Regions from separate parts of the Paraburkholderia sp. MM5384-R2 genome, predicted to be linked through region 1. Evidence: predicted binding sites of a transcription regulator. Region 1 holds the regulator's gene; the other holds the start of a gene.
The links. Region 1 encodes LexA, which represses DNA repair genes until DNA is damaged. Its sites were predicted from a motif close to ACTGTATNNNNATACAGT; they were not measured.
Positions count from the first base shown of each region.

Region 1 (7,294 bases):
GAACCACGCGGTACGGCTGATACGTTCTCTCCTGTCCTCAGCGCCGCACAGCGGCGCCGCCACCTCACTGCGCCGGAAACACCCGCAGCGCGCGCGGCACCACGGTGACGCCGTCGCCGACCGCGAGTTTTAGATCACGCCACGTTTCGCGATCGAGTTCGGCTTCGAGCAGATTGCCCTCGCGACCGGCGAGCTCGACGCGCACCGAACCGCCGAGCGTCACCACGCGCCGCACGTCGACGACAATGCCCTCGCGATGCCCCGTCGCCTGCGGATACAACTGCAGATCGTGCGGCCGCACATAGGCGAACGCCGGGCCCTTAAAACCCGCCGCGATCGCGACCGGCAGCGCCGCGCCATCGACGACGAAACCTTGCGCATCGACGCTGCCGTGCAGGCGGTTCGCCGCGCCGAGAAACTCGTAGACGAACGGCGTCCGCGGATGGTCGTACACGTCCTGCGGGCTCCCTTCCTGCTCGACATGCCCGCGATTGAGCACGACGATGCGATCCGCCACTTCGAGCGCTTCTTCCTGATCGTGCGTGACGAAGATCGTCGAAATATGCAGATCGTCGTGCAGGCGACGCAACCAGCTTCGCAGTTCCTTGCGCACCTTCGCGTCGAGCGCGCCGAACGGCTCGTCGAGCAACAGCACCTTCGGCTCCACGGCCAACGCGCGTGCGAGCGCGATGCGCTGGCGCTGGCCGCCGGACAGCTCCGACGGATAGCGCTGCGCGAGCCAGTCGAGTTGCACGAGCTTCAGCAACTCATGCACCTTCTCACGAATCACCTTCTCGGACGGACGTTCCTTGCGCGGCTTCACGCGCAGCCCGAACGCGACGTTTTCGAACACCGTCATATGCCGGAACAGCGCGTAGTGCTGGAACACGAAACCCACCTCGCGCTCACGCGCGCCGACCGCCGCGACATCCTGGCCTTGCAGTTCGACCCGGCCGCCGTCCGCGTATTCGAGGCCGGCGATCACACGCAGCAACGTCGTCTTGCCGCAACCGGACGGCCCGAGCAGCGCGACGAGTTCGCCCGGAGGAAAGTCGAGCGACACGTTGTCGAGCGCGACGAAATCGCCGAAGCGCTTTTGCAGGTTACGAACGGTGATACCCATTTACAGCTCTCCTTGCTTGAGCGGATGTCGCTGCGACGCAGGCGTGGCGTTGACGAAAAACGAATGCGAAGCGGACTGCGCGCTATTGGCCTGCGAAGCGCCGGACGGCGACACGGGCCCCGCGTACGCAGGCACTTCGCGCGCCGCCGACAGTTCCGCCGACATATGACGCTCAGCCAGCAGCTTGAGCCCCAGCGTAACCAGCGCCAGCAGCGCGAGCAGCGAGGCCACGGCGAACGCGGCCGAGAAGTTGTACTCGTTGTAGAGGATTTCGACGTGCAGCGGCATCGTGTCGGTCTGCCCGCGAATATGGCCCGACACGACCGACACCGCGCCGAACTCGCCCATTGCGCGCGCATTGCACAGAATCACGCCGTACAGCAGACCCCACTTGACGTTCGGCAGCGTGACGCGACGGAACGTCTGCCAGCCCGATGCGCCGAGCACGTGCGCGGCTTCTTCCTCGTCGTTGCCCTGCGCCTGCATCAGCGGAATCAGCTCGCGCGCGACGAACGGGAACGTGACGAAGATCGTCGCGAGCACGATGCCCGGCACCGCGAAGATGATCTGCACGTTGTGATCTTCGAGCCACGGGCCAAACCAGCCCTGCGCGCCGAACATCAGCACGTAGATCAGACCGGAGATCACCGGTGACACCGAAAACGGCAGATCGATCAACGTGGTCAGCAGCGCCTTGCCGCGGAATTCGAACTTCGCGATACACCACGACGCCGCAAGGCCGAACACGAGGTTCAGCGGCACCGCGATCGCCGCGGTGAGCAACGTCAGTTTGATCGCCGACAGCGCATCCGGATCGGCGAGCGCTTCGAAGTAAAAACGCAGCCCCTTGTTCAGCGCCTGGTAGAACACCGCGGCGAGCGGCACGGCCAGAAACAGCGCGAGAAACAGCAGTGCGAGGCCGATCAGCAGCCAGCGCACGAGCGCCGGCTCGCTGACCGGATCGGGGCGACGCGCCACGCTCGCCGGGTGGGTCGGAACGCGGCTCATTGCACACCTCCACCGATAGCGGCGACGCTCGTGGCCACTGGCGCCGATCCCGTCTTGCCGCGGCTCGTGCGCCGCTGCAGATACCACTGCAGCGTGTTGATCGACAGCAGCATCAGGAACGACACGACCAGCATCACGACCGCGAGCGCCGTCGCGCCCGCGTAGTCGTATTGCTCGAGCTTCGTGATGATCAGGAGCGACGTGATCTCCGACTTCATCGGCACATTGCCGGCGATGAAGATTACCAAGCCGTATTCGCCGAGCGCGCGCGCAAAGGCGAGCGCGAAGCCGGTCAGCAGCGCCGGCAACACGGCCGGCAGCACGACGCGGCGAAACGTGAGCCAGCGCGATGCGCCGAGACACGCGGCCGCCTCCTCCTGCTCGCGCTCGAACTCCTCGAGCACCGGTTGCACGGTGCGCACGACGAACGGCAGGCCGATGAACGTCAGCGCGACCAGCACGCCCGCCGGCGTGAACGCGATCTTGATGCCGAGCGGCGCGAGGAACTGGCCGATCCAGCCGTTGCCCGCATACACGGCCGCGAGCGAAATGCCCGCCACCGAGGTGGGCAGCGCGAACGGCAGATCGACGACCGCATCGACGATACGCTTGAACGGAAACGTGTAGCGCACCAGCACCCACGCGACGAGAAAGCCGAACACCGCGTTGATCAGCGCGCCGCCCAGCGCCGAGAAAAACGTCAGCCGATACGACGCGAGCACACGCGGCGACGTGACCGCGCGCACGAACTGATCCCAGTCGAGCGTCGCGGTTTTCAGAAAGGTCGCCGCCAATGGAATCAGCACCACGAGGCTCAGATAAGCCACCGTGATGCCGAGTGTCAGGCCAAAACCGGGCAATGCGCTCGGCTTGCGGAAGGTCAACGTGGTCATGCTGGATACTCGTTCATGGTTGATGCTCGCGCGGTTGTTCGTTTTGCCGTGCTGCCGTACTGCGGTACTGCCGCACTGCTGGCCACCGGACCCCGGTTAGCGGAAAGCGCGCCCATTGGGCGCGCCCTTTTTCCCTGGCTGTGATTCAGGCGGTGGTTCTTACTGCGGCTGATAAATCGAATCGAACACGCCGCCGTCCGCGAAATGCGTCTTCTGCGCGTTGGTCCAACCACCGAACGAATCGTCGATCGTGTACAGCTTCAGCTTCGGAAACTTCGCGGTCAGCTCGGCGGGCACCTTGCTGGAACGCGGACGATAGAAATTGCGCGCGGCGATCTCCTGACCTTGCTCGCTATACAGGAAGTTCAGATATGCCTCGGCCAGCTTGCGCGTGCCGTGTTTGTCGACGACCTTGTCGACCACCGCGACCGGCGGCTCGGCCAGAATGCTCACCGACGGCACCACGATCTCGAACCTGTCCGGACCAAACTCCTTCAGCGACAGGAACGCCTCGTTTTCCCACGCGATCAGCACGTCGCCGATACCGCGCTGCACGAAGCTCGTGGTCGCGCCGCGCGCGCCCGAATCGAGCACGCCGGCGTTCCTGTACAGCTTGCCGACGAACTCCCTGGCCTTCTGGTCGTTGCCGCCCGGTTGATGCTCGGCGTACGCCCACGCGGCCAGATAATTCCAGCGCGCGCCGCCCGAGGTCTTCGGATTCGGCGTCACGATCGACACGCCCGGCTTCACCAGATCGTCCCAATCCTTGATGTGCTTCGGGTTGCCCTGGCGCACCAGAAACACGATCGTCGACGTGTACGGCGATGCGTTGTCCGGCAGACGTTTTTGCCAGTTCTTGTCGACGAGCCCCTTGTTCGCGAGCGCGTCGATGTCATAGGCGAGCGCAAGCGTCACGACGTCGGCCTGCAGTCCGTCGAGCACCGAGCGAGCCTGCGCGCCCGAGCCGCCGTGCGACTGCCTGAAGGTGACGGCTTCGCCGGTGCTGGCCTTCCATTCCTTGCCGAATGCCTGATTGATGTCCTGATACAGCTCGCGCGTCGGATCGTAGGACACGTTCAACAGCGTGGTGTCGGCGTGCGCGACGCCGCTTGGGCCCAACATGCCAAGCGCGCCCGCCGCGCCGACGGCGAGCGCCGCGATCAGTTTTCTGGTTCGAGCCGCAAGCCCCGTATACCGATCGTTCATTTCAATTTTTCTCCGCGTGATGGTCCGCTGATGAGCGTCTGGTGTTGTTCTGCGTCGCTCTCACGTGCACATGAGCGCCAACCGGAGGCCAGTCTATCGAAGCGCTTTCATGATTAAAAATAATGTTTCTTCATTTTTTAATGCTCAAAAGTGGTAACGACAGATGCGCCGGCGGTTGGGACACCGACAACGCCGTCATGTCGCCGATAAACGACGCCCCAGCGTGGCCCTTGCGACGAACTTAAAGTAAAGCTTGAAAAGCGCCGAATACTGTATAAAAATACAGTCACCTGTTCATACATACAGTGGCCATGACAAAACTCACCGCACGACAGCAGCAGGTTTTCGATCTGATCCGCCGCGCGATCGAACGCACGGGCTTTCCGCCCACTCGCGCGGAAATTGCCGCCGAACTCGGGTTCAGCTCGGCCAATTCCGCGGAAGAGCATCTGCGCGCGCTGGCGCGCAAGGGCGTGATCGAACTCGCGGCCGGCGCGTCGCGCGGCATCCGCCTGCTGTCCGGGCAGGAGGACGCGCCGTATCAGTTCACCCTGCCGCATGCGGGCCTGATGCAGTTGTCGTTGCCGCTGATCGGCCGGGTCGCGGCGGGTAGCCCGATCCTCGCGCAGGAACATATCTCGCAGCACTACGCGTGTGACCCGGCGCTGTTCTCGAGCAAGCCCGACTACCTGCTGAAGGTGCGCGGCCTGTCGATGCGCGACGCGGGCATTCTCGACGGCGACCTGCTCGCGGTGCAAAAGCGCACCGAAGCGAAGGACGGCCAGATCATCATTGCGCGGCTTGGCGACGACGTGACGGTCAAGCGTCTGAAGCGCCGGCCGAACGGCATCGAACTGATCGCCGAAAACCCCGATTACGACAACATCTTCGTGGAAACCGGCAGCGCCGATTTCGCGCTCGAAGGGATCGCGGTCGGGCTGATCCGCCCCAGCGAGTTCTGATCTTTCGCTGTCGCCAGAACGCTTGCGCCGGTTTGTCCGACCCAAGCCGCATTTACGCCTGCATCTATGCCGCATCGCCTGGAGAGACTCATGGAACGCCTTGCCCGCCTGTTGCCCTTTCGCCAGTTCGGCCGTCTGCGCCATCTGCGCAAGCTCACGCCCTGCGCGCTAATCGAGGCGCCCGCTGCGCGCACGCCGTCGCTGTTCGACGCGGCTGCCGAAGCTTCCGGTCTGCCGTCGTCGTTGCCGGCGTTCGCGCGCGTGTCGCTGAATTCGGCGCTGAACATCGCCGAGCCCGCGCGTCGCGCGCCGGTGCGGGTCTATCATGGACCGTCGCGACTGATCATGGTCGGCACAGTCGACGCCGTATGCCGTATGATCGATCGCTGCATAGCCGACGAAGCCAACGTGCACGGCGCGGTGTTCGAAGCCTGAGCGAATCCTGAGTACGCATGCAACAAGCACTTCGGATGTTCAGAGATTCGCGTGGGATGGGATCGTTTCGACCTCGCCGTGGTCGACGTTAGATCATCACTGACGTGGAGCCCCATTCGATGACAATTCGGAAACGCATACAGGGCAGCGCCACCCGGCCGCTGCTGATCACGCTGATCGTGGTGATCGTGATTGCCGCGCTGGGCTTTATTTATGCGTCACCGTATCTCGCGGTGAACAATCTCAAACGCGCCGCCGATGCGCGTGACGTGCAAACCGTCAATCAGTACGTGGACTTTCCCGCGCTACGCGATAGCCTGAAGCAACAGGTGGGCGCCATGCTGACACGCCGGCTCGAGGCGGATGCCGGCAACAAGATGGCCACGATCGGCGCGGTGATCGGCGTGACGCTGATCGGCCCGCTCGTCGATGCCTATGCGACACCCGACGGCGTCGCGGCGCTGCTGAACGGCATGCCGCCGCGTGGCACGCCGGGCGAGCAACCGTCCGCGCCGCCAGCCGCGGGCGGCGAAGCGCCGGCCGCACCAGCCGCGGGCGACACCACCACGCAGGCAAGCGCACCGCCGCCCGGGCGTCAAAGCACAGCCGGCTATCGCAGTCTCAACGAGTTTGTCATCACGTACCGGCGTGGCGAAGGTAACGCGAATTATTCGGCAATCTTTCGTCGCGAAGGTCTGGTCACGTGGAAGCTCGCGGCGATCAATCTGAACGAGTGAGATCGAAGCCTGGCCGGATGGGATGCGTGGCTGGCCATCGGGGCCGGCCACGCGACAGGTCTATCCACATCTGGGCTAGATGACGGGGCGCGCGGCTTCGCGTCCCTCACTAGCCCATTACGCCGCAGCCGCCTGCTGCTGCTCCTGCGCGGACGAGCACGCCACCAGAATGCTGCACGACACGCGGTCGAGCAGCGGCGTGTTGCCCGCCCCCATCCACCACCGCGACAAACCAGTCCGGCAGCGATGACCCACCACCACGAGGTCGACCTGCAACTCGTTAGCAAGATTGGCGATCTCGTCGATTGGATGACCGAATGCGAAATGCCCTTGCGCGCTCACGCCTCGCTCGGTCAGCCAGTTCACGCCCTCCTGCAGAATCTCGCGGGCCGTTTTTTCGAAGCTGCTGCAGGCGACGTCCGTCAACAGGCCCGCGCTCTGCGCGATGCTCGAACGCATGTCGACGACCGACAGCAGATGCGTTTCCGCCTTCAGTTCCAACGCCAGATCGGCACCGCAACGCAGGGCTTTGCGGCCTTCGCGCGAGCCGTCGTAGCACAACAGGATTTTCTGGTAGCTCGCCATCTGTTTTCTCCATTCGCGCGGAAAGCGCGGTCTGAATCAATCATGGTGCGCCGCAATTCGGCTTGCAAGGGATGGAAAACGCTAAGTGCATACTCGGTGCATGCCGATCCAGTCTGCACAAGCGTTGGGCGACCCGACGCAGCGTTTGCACACGGATGCCGCAATGCAAAACTTCGTTTGCGAACGCTGCGTCGACACACTGCGGGCCGGTTGACGTGCCAGTCGTGCCACCGCCAATCAGCGGCGCCAACCGACACCGAGAAGCGCATCGCACCCCACGCATGACGCGTTCCCGGACACCCGCTCGCATCAGCGATCCGATACCCGGAGTAAGCGGCTTCGCGT
Region 1 is NZ_JACHDI010000001.1:461,659-468,952, forward strand. It holds gene HDG37_RS02205 (sulfate/molybdate ABC transporter ATP-binding protein) at 65-1,123, opposite strand; gene cysW (sulfate ABC transporter permease subunit CysW) at 1,124-2,131, opposite strand; gene cysT (sulfate ABC transporter permease subunit CysT) at 2,128-3,024, opposite strand; gene HDG37_RS02220 (sulfate ABC transporter substrate-binding protein) at 3,184-4,230, opposite strand; gene lexA (transcriptional repressor LexA) at 4,542-5,192, shown strand; gene HDG37_RS02230 (hypothetical protein) at 5,283-5,627, shown strand; gene HDG37_RS02235 (DUF2939 domain-containing protein) at 5,747-6,364, shown strand; gene HDG37_RS02240 (universal stress protein) at 6,482-6,949, opposite strand.

Region 2 (7,294 bases), on a different contig from region 1:
GTCAGCGCACGCACTCAAACTCACGCATACGCCGGCCGATGCTCGCCCGCGGTCTCGCCGAGATAGCGATGCACCGACAGATCGTCCGCGCGAATCGCGGGCTGCTTGCCCGACATCAAGTCGGCGAGCAGTTGGCCCGAGCCGCACGACATCGTCCAGCCAAGCGTGCCGTGGCCGGTGTTCAGGAACAGGTTCGGCACCGGCGTGCGGCCGACGATCGGCGTGCCGTCCGGCGTCATCGGCCGCAGACCGCTCCAGAACGTCGCCTTCGACGTGTCGCCGCCGCCCGGGAACAGGTCATTCACAGAAAGCTCGAGCGTCTCGCGGCGCGCCTGGCGCAGCGATTTGTCGAAGCCAACGATCTCGGCCATCCCGCCGACGCGAATCCGGTCATCGAAGCGCGTGATCGCGATCTTGTAGGTCTCATCGAGCACGGTCGACACCGGCGCGGCAGCCGCGTCGACGATCGGCGCGGTGATCGAATAGCCCTTCAGCGGATAGACCGGAATCTTCACAATGCCATCGAGGAAGCGCGTCGAATACGAGCCGAGCGCGACCACGAACGAATCCGCGCGTACGAACTCGCCGCCGCACTGCACGCCGGCGATGCGGCCGCCCGCCATCGCGAGCGCGTCGATCGACGTGTTGTAGCGGAACTCGACGCCCAGTTCCTCGGCGAGCGCCGCGAGGCGCGTCGTGAACATCTGGCAGTCGCCGGTTTCGTCGCCGGGCAGGCGCAGGCCGCCGGTGAGCTTGTGCGACACCGCGGCGAGGGCTGGTTCGGCCTTGGCGAGTTCGTCGGCCGTCAGCAGTTCGTATGGCACGTTGGCTTCCTGCAGCACGGCGATGTCTTTCGCGGCGCCGTCGAATTGCTGTTGCGTGCGAAATACCTGCAGCGTGCCGCCGGTGCGGCCTTCGTACTCGATGCCGGTGTCGGCGCGCAACGCCTGCAGGCCGTCGCGGCTGTATTCGGCCAGCCGCACCATACGGCCCTTGTTCACCGCATAGCGCGGCGCCGTGCAGTTCTGCAGCATCTGCCACATCCATTGCAGTTGGAACGCGGTGCCGTCGACGCGAATCGCTAGCGGCGCGTGCTTCTGGAACATCCACTTGACGGCCTTCAGCGGCACGCCCGGGGCGGCCCACGGCGAAGCGTAGCCCGGCGAGATCTGGCCCGCGTTGGCGAAACTGGTTTCGAGCGCCGGGCCGGCCTCGCGATCGATAACGGTCACTTCGTGACCGGCGCGCGCGAGGTAATACGCACTCGTCACGCCGACGACGCCACTGCCCAAAACGACGACTCGCATAGCTGCTCCAGATATCCAAAAATTGAGTGAGGGCAAGGCGCTCGTCGGAGCTTCGATCTGATTCGATTCGGCGAGCTGCAATGTGAGGTGAAATGCCGTTTGCCCAGTGTTAACCGCTATACTATTAACAGTGAGACAGGTTTTGTTATTGTATTTTCATCATTTTTAGAAAAAACACCATGCGTACCCAGCGCCAGCCCGTGCGGGCTCTCGACAAGCTCGATCACAAGATCCTGCGGCTCCTGCAGCAGGACGGCCGGATGGCGATGAAGGACCTGGCGGAGCAGGTCGGTCTGTCGGTGACGCCGTGCATCGAGCGCGTCAAGCGGATGGAGCGCGACGGCGTGATCACCGGCTACTACGCCCGCGTGAACCCGGCCGAGCTGGGCGCGGCGCTGCTCGTGTTCGTCGAGATCACGCTCGATCACAAGAGTGGCAACATGTTCGATCTGTTCCGGCGCGAGGTGCAGAAGATCCCCGAGGTGCTCGAGTGCCACCTCGTGTCGGGCGATTTCGACTATCTGATCAAGGCGCGCATCGGCGAAATGGCCGATTACCGCAAGTTGCTCGGCGATATCCTGCTGCAGCTGCCGGGCGCGGTGCAGTCGAAGAGCTATGTGGTGATGGAGGAAATCAAGGAGACGCTGACGATCGCGGTGGGCGAGTAGGTGCCGGTTCACTGACGGGGTGGGACGCGCATCAAGCGACCAACGAAGTGCTCGACAAACGGCGTAAACACTGTATATTTATACAGGTGTTTTGCGCCGCTTTCCTTTGGCGCTTCCTGTTTGCGTTTGTTTTGTGTGGCCCGCCGTGGATGACCCCGACACCCCTGACATTCCCGAATTTCCGATCGCGCCGCCGGCGCCTCGCAAGGGGCGCGGCGCGGTCACGAACCTGCAAGGCCGCTACGAAGTCGACCAGCGCGAAGCCGTCCACGACGGCTGGCAGACGGCCGACGAAGACGGGGAGCCGAAGGTCCTGCGCACGCAGGTGTTCGAGGAGCGCGCAAAAACCATCCTCACACGCAATGCGTCGCCGGACATTCCGTTCAATGTGTCGCTGAATCCTTACCGGGGCTGCGAACACGGCTGCATCTATTGCTTCGCGCGGCCCACGCACAGCTACCTGGGCTTGTCGCCCGGGCTCGATTTCGAAAGCCGCATCTACGCGAAGATCAACGCGCCCGAACTGCTCGAGCGGGAACTGTCGAAGAAATCCTATGTACCCGAGCCGATCGCGCTCGGCGTCGCCACCGATGCATGGCAGCCGGCCGAACGTGACTTGCGTCTCACGCGTCGTGTGATCGAGGTGCTCAGCGAGCGCAACCACCCGTTCGCGGCGATCACCAAATCATCGCTGATCGAGCGCGAAATCGACCTGCTTGCGCCGATGGCCGGGCGCGGACAATTCATGGCGGCGATCACCATCACCACGCTGGACGCCGACATCGCGCGCACGCTCGAACCGCGCGCGGCCACGCCGTCGCGTCGGCTGCGCACGATCCGTACGCTCAGCGAGGCGGGCATTCCGGTCGGCGTCAGCATCGCGCCGGTGATCCCGTTCGTCACCGAACCGGATCTGGAGCGCGTGCTCGAAGCATGCGCCGAAGCGGGCGCCAGCAATGCGAGCTATATCGTGCTGCGGCTGCCGTGGGAGGTCGCGCCGCTGTTCAAGGATTGGCTGGGCGCACATTTCCCGGATCGGGCCGAGCGCGTGATGAGCCGTGTGCGCGACATGCGAGGCGGCAAGGATTACGATTCGTCGTTCTCGACCCGCATGAAGGGAGAGGGCTTATGGGCGGATCTGCTCAGGCAGCGCTTTCACAAGGCCGTGCGCCGGTTAGGGTTGAACGGGCGCGACCGCGGCATTCTCGACATGTCGCATTTCCGCCGGATCGAGCCGCCGCGCGCCGAGCAGGTGAGCGCACCGGCGCGCGACAATCCGCAACTGAGGCTTTTCTAGCGCGCGGGAACGTCTGCGGTCCCGCCACGGGGGCACTACTGCGAAATCGCTTTGGCCGCTTCGACCTGACTTTCGAAGTAGGTCTGGAAACCGAGCGCGAGACCGGTCATCAGCAGAAACGCACCGATCAGCAGCGAAAAGATCACGACGAAAATGACCGTCCAGCCGGAGCGGCTTTTGCGTTGCGTGTGGGTGTTGAATTGCGCATCCCATTTCTGATCAGGACGCAGCCCGTAGACGAGCGCCGCCAGAAACGCGGCAAACAGCGAAACCGCGCCGATCGGCGCGAGCACCCAGCCCAGGATCGACGCGCGCTCGGTCGCGACCAGCAGCATCACGCCGGGAATGCCGATCAGCGTGCCGAGTAGATGCGCCCAGCCGTAGATGTCTCGGGTGCCATACAGATAGAAGCGGTGGGCGCCGAGGCTGCCGAACAGGAACGCCAACGCGGCGGTGAGCGTCTTGGATCTGAAGCGCGGGGAAGTCGAGGCAGCGGTGGGCATGAACGCGTGGGCAGAGTGACGGGCGGTCGAAAGGAGCGGCGCGCCGCGGGGGCGCGGACCGACGCGCATTCTACGCCTGCGGCGCGCGGGTGGTCACGTGGAGGACGATCGCCCAGGCTGAAAGCGGGGTGGCGAGATGCGCCGGACCTGGCTCAAGGTGAGTGCAGCCGTTCAGCCGGGCATGCGTGCATCCGCGCGTTACGGCGCTGAATACGTGATGCGATAGATTGCGCCGGCGGTATCGTCGCTGATCAGTAGCGAACCGTCTGGCAGCGGCAACACGTCGGCGGGGCGGCCCCAGACCGATTCGCCGGGTTGCAGCCAGCCTTCGGCAAAGACCTGCTGGCGTGCGTGGCTGCCGTCAGGGTCGGTGATCACGCGCACGACACGGTAGCCGACCTTCTTGCTGCGGTTCCACGAGCCGTGCTCGGCGATGAAGATATTGTTGCGGTAGTCGGCTGGAAACATCGGGCCGTCGTAGAAGCGCATGCCAAGCGCCGCCACGTGCGCGCCAAGCTTGACCACTGGCGGCGTGAATTCGCTGCACGGATGATCCTTGCCGTACTCGGGGTCGGGCGTGTCGCCGCCGTGACAGTACGGAAAGCCGAAGTTCATGCCGACTAGCGGCGCGCGGTTGAGCTTGTCGCTCGGAATATCGTCGCCGAGCAGGTCGCGACCGTTGTCGGTGAACCACAGTTCGTGGGTGACCGGATGCCACGCGAAGCCGACCGAATTGCGGATGCCGCGCGCGACGACCTCGTAGTGGCTGCCGTCCGGGTTCATGCGGCCAATCATCGCAAAGCGGTCCGGATCTCTCTGGCAAATGTTGCACGGCGCGCCTTGCGGCACGTACAGCTTGCCATCCGGGCCGAACGCAATGAATTTCCAGCCGTGATGCGTGTCCGTCGGCAGCTTGTCGGTGACAACGACCGGTTTCGGCGGATCGTTCAGGTGCGAGTCGATCGCATCGAAGCGCACGATTTTCGACACGGCCGACACATACAGAGCGCCGTCGCGCCACGCGACGCCGGCGGGCATCTGCAGCCCGGAGGCGATCACGTGGTGACCCGTCACGCGGCCGTTCCGCAGCTCGAGCGCATACACATGGCCATCGTCGCTGCCCACGTAGAGAATGCCCTTGGGCGACAACGTCATCGCGCGCGCGCTCGGCACCTCGTCCGACAACACTTCGATGTGAAAGCCCGGCGGCAGCTTGATTTTCTCGATGGGCAGCGCGGCGATTGCCGTCAACGCCTGCGCGGCGATAACCGCGGCCGCTACCGCACGTAGAATCCGGCTGCACGAGGTGCGCGAAAGTCCAGCAAAGCGTACGAAAATGGCACGAAAGGCGAACGGAAACGGGAGTTTCGGCTGGCGTTGCACAGGCGCTCCTTCAGGTAATTCGGGCGTTTGAGCGGGTTCTCGCACCACTTGTAAGAAGGTGGGGGCAGCCCGGTTCCGCAGTTTATCCCGGTAAGTGTTTGTTATGGCGTCGGTTTCCCGCTATAATCGCGTGTTTCAGTCGTTCCGAACCCCGGTTTTCAAGGATTCTAGTATGGTCATCATCCGCTTGGCTCGTGGCGGCTCCAAGAAGCGCCCGTTCTACAACATCGTCGCCACCGACTCGCGCAGCCGTCGTGACGGCCGCTTCATCGAGCGCGTCGGTTTCTACAACCCGGTCGCTACGAAGGGCGAGTCCCTGCGTATCGCTCAGGATCGCCTGACGTACTGGCAAGGTGTTGGCGCGCAACTGTCGCCGACCGTCGAACGTCTCGTGAAGGAAGCGCAAAAGGCGCAGCCGGCTGCTTGATATGGCGGCCCGCAGGCGTATCGTCGTCGGTTCGGCCGGCGGCCCGCGCAACTCGCGTGAGCAGTCCGATGCGCAATTTGTTTTACTGAAGCAGACGCCAAAGCAGGCTGCGAAGTTGTTGTCGAGGTTATTCGATGTCTGAGCGTGATTCCGGCAGTTCTGGTAGCGTCAAGGCAGCTTCGCGCGCAAAGGCGTCTGGTCAGGCGTCGTTCGGTGCATTCGTCCGCAAGCCGGTCGAACGAACCGACGGCAAGGCGAAAGAGGCGCAAGCCAATGCCGCGAACGCCGATTTCGAAGCTGCAGAAATGCGCATCGAAACGGCGGCAAGCTGGCCGGCCGATGCGGTCGAAGTCGGCGCAATCGTCGACGCCTATGGTCTCAAAGGCTGGGTCAAGGTAGCCGCGCATGCGGACGCCGGGCAAGGCGGCGACGTCTTGCTGAGCGCGAAGCGCTGGTGGCTGCTGAAAGGCCAGGAGCGCAAATCGGCGCCGTCCTTGCAGGCCAAAACACATAGCGACAGCGTGGTCGCCCGTCTGGGTGGCGTCGCTGACCGCGATACGGCGTTGGCTTTGCGCGGCTCTCGCGTATACATCGGCCGTAGCGAATTTCCGGCGCTCGAAGCCGACGAATTCTACTGGGTCGATCTGATCGGCCTGGACGTGGTGAATCTCGCCGGGCTCAACCTCGGCAAAGTCGCCAGCATGATCGACAACGGCGCGCAGTCGGTGCTGCGCATCGAATATCCGGCTACCGACAAAAACGGCAAGCCGGTCGCAGGCGAGCGTTTGATCCCGTTCGTCGGCGTCTTTGTCAAAACGGTGGACCAGGCGGCAAAGCATATCGTCGTCGACTGGGAAGCTGACTATTGAAATCTATCGTTGAGCGGGGAGAGCGATGCAGTTCGATGTCGTGACGCTCTTTCCAGAAATGTTCCGCGCGCTGACTGACTGGGGTATCACCAGCCGGGCCGCGAAGCAGCAGCGCTATGGGTTGCGTACGTGGAATCCGCGCGATTTCACGACCGACAACTACCGCACGATCGACGATCGCCCATACGGCGGCGGCCCCGGCATGGTTATGCTGGCCCGGCCGCTCGAAGACGCGATCAGTGCCGCGAAAGCGGCGCAAGCGGAGCAGGGCATCGGCGCGGCGCGCGTCGTGATGATGTCGCCGCAAGGCGCCACACTGAATCACGAGCGCGTGATGAAGTTCGCGGCCGAACCCGGTCTGATCCTGTTGTGCGGGCGCTACGAAGCGATCGACCAGCGTCTGCTGGACCGTGTAGTCGACGAAGAAGTAAGCCTTGGCGACTTCGTGCTGTCGGGCGGCGAGTTGCCCGCGATGGCGTTGATGGATGCGGTCGTGCGTCAGTTGCCTGGCGTGCTGAACGACTCACAGTCGGCGGTGCAGGATAGCTTCGTCGATGTGCTGCTCGATTGTCCGCACTACACGCGTCCCGAGGAATACGAGGGCGTGCGGGTGCCTGATGTGCTGCTCGGCGGCCATCATGCGGAAATCGAAGCGTGGCGGCGGCGCGAAGCATTGCGCAACACGTTGAACAAGCGGCCCGATCTGATCGTGAAGGCCAGAAAGAACAGAATGCTGAGCCGTGCCGACGAGGCGTGGCTCGCGAGTCTCGCGAAGGAAGAGCCGAAGGCCTGAGGCCCCGGTCTTTCGAGCGGACACAAGGCGGTGCCGTGCATGCGTGT
Region 2 is NZ_JACHDI010000006.1:960-8,253, forward strand. It holds gene HDG37_RS12055 (D-amino acid dehydrogenase) at 21-1,307, opposite strand; gene HDG37_RS12060 (Lrp/AsnC ligand binding domain-containing protein) at 1,487-1,975, shown strand; gene HDG37_RS12065 (PA0069 family radical SAM protein) at 2,121-3,272, shown strand; gene HDG37_RS12070 (NINE protein) at 3,308-3,775, opposite strand; gene HDG37_RS12075 (sorbosone dehydrogenase family protein) at 3,974-5,158, opposite strand; gene rpsP (30S ribosomal protein S16) at 5,331-5,585, shown strand; gene rimM (ribosome maturation factor RimM) at 5,720-6,454, shown strand; gene trmD (tRNA (guanosine(37)-N1)-methyltransferase TrmD) at 6,480-7,247, shown strand.
Region 2: a site for LexA is predicted at 2,045-2,062, ahead of HDG37_RS12065 (PA0069 family radical SAM protein). Genes of this name have one in related genera too.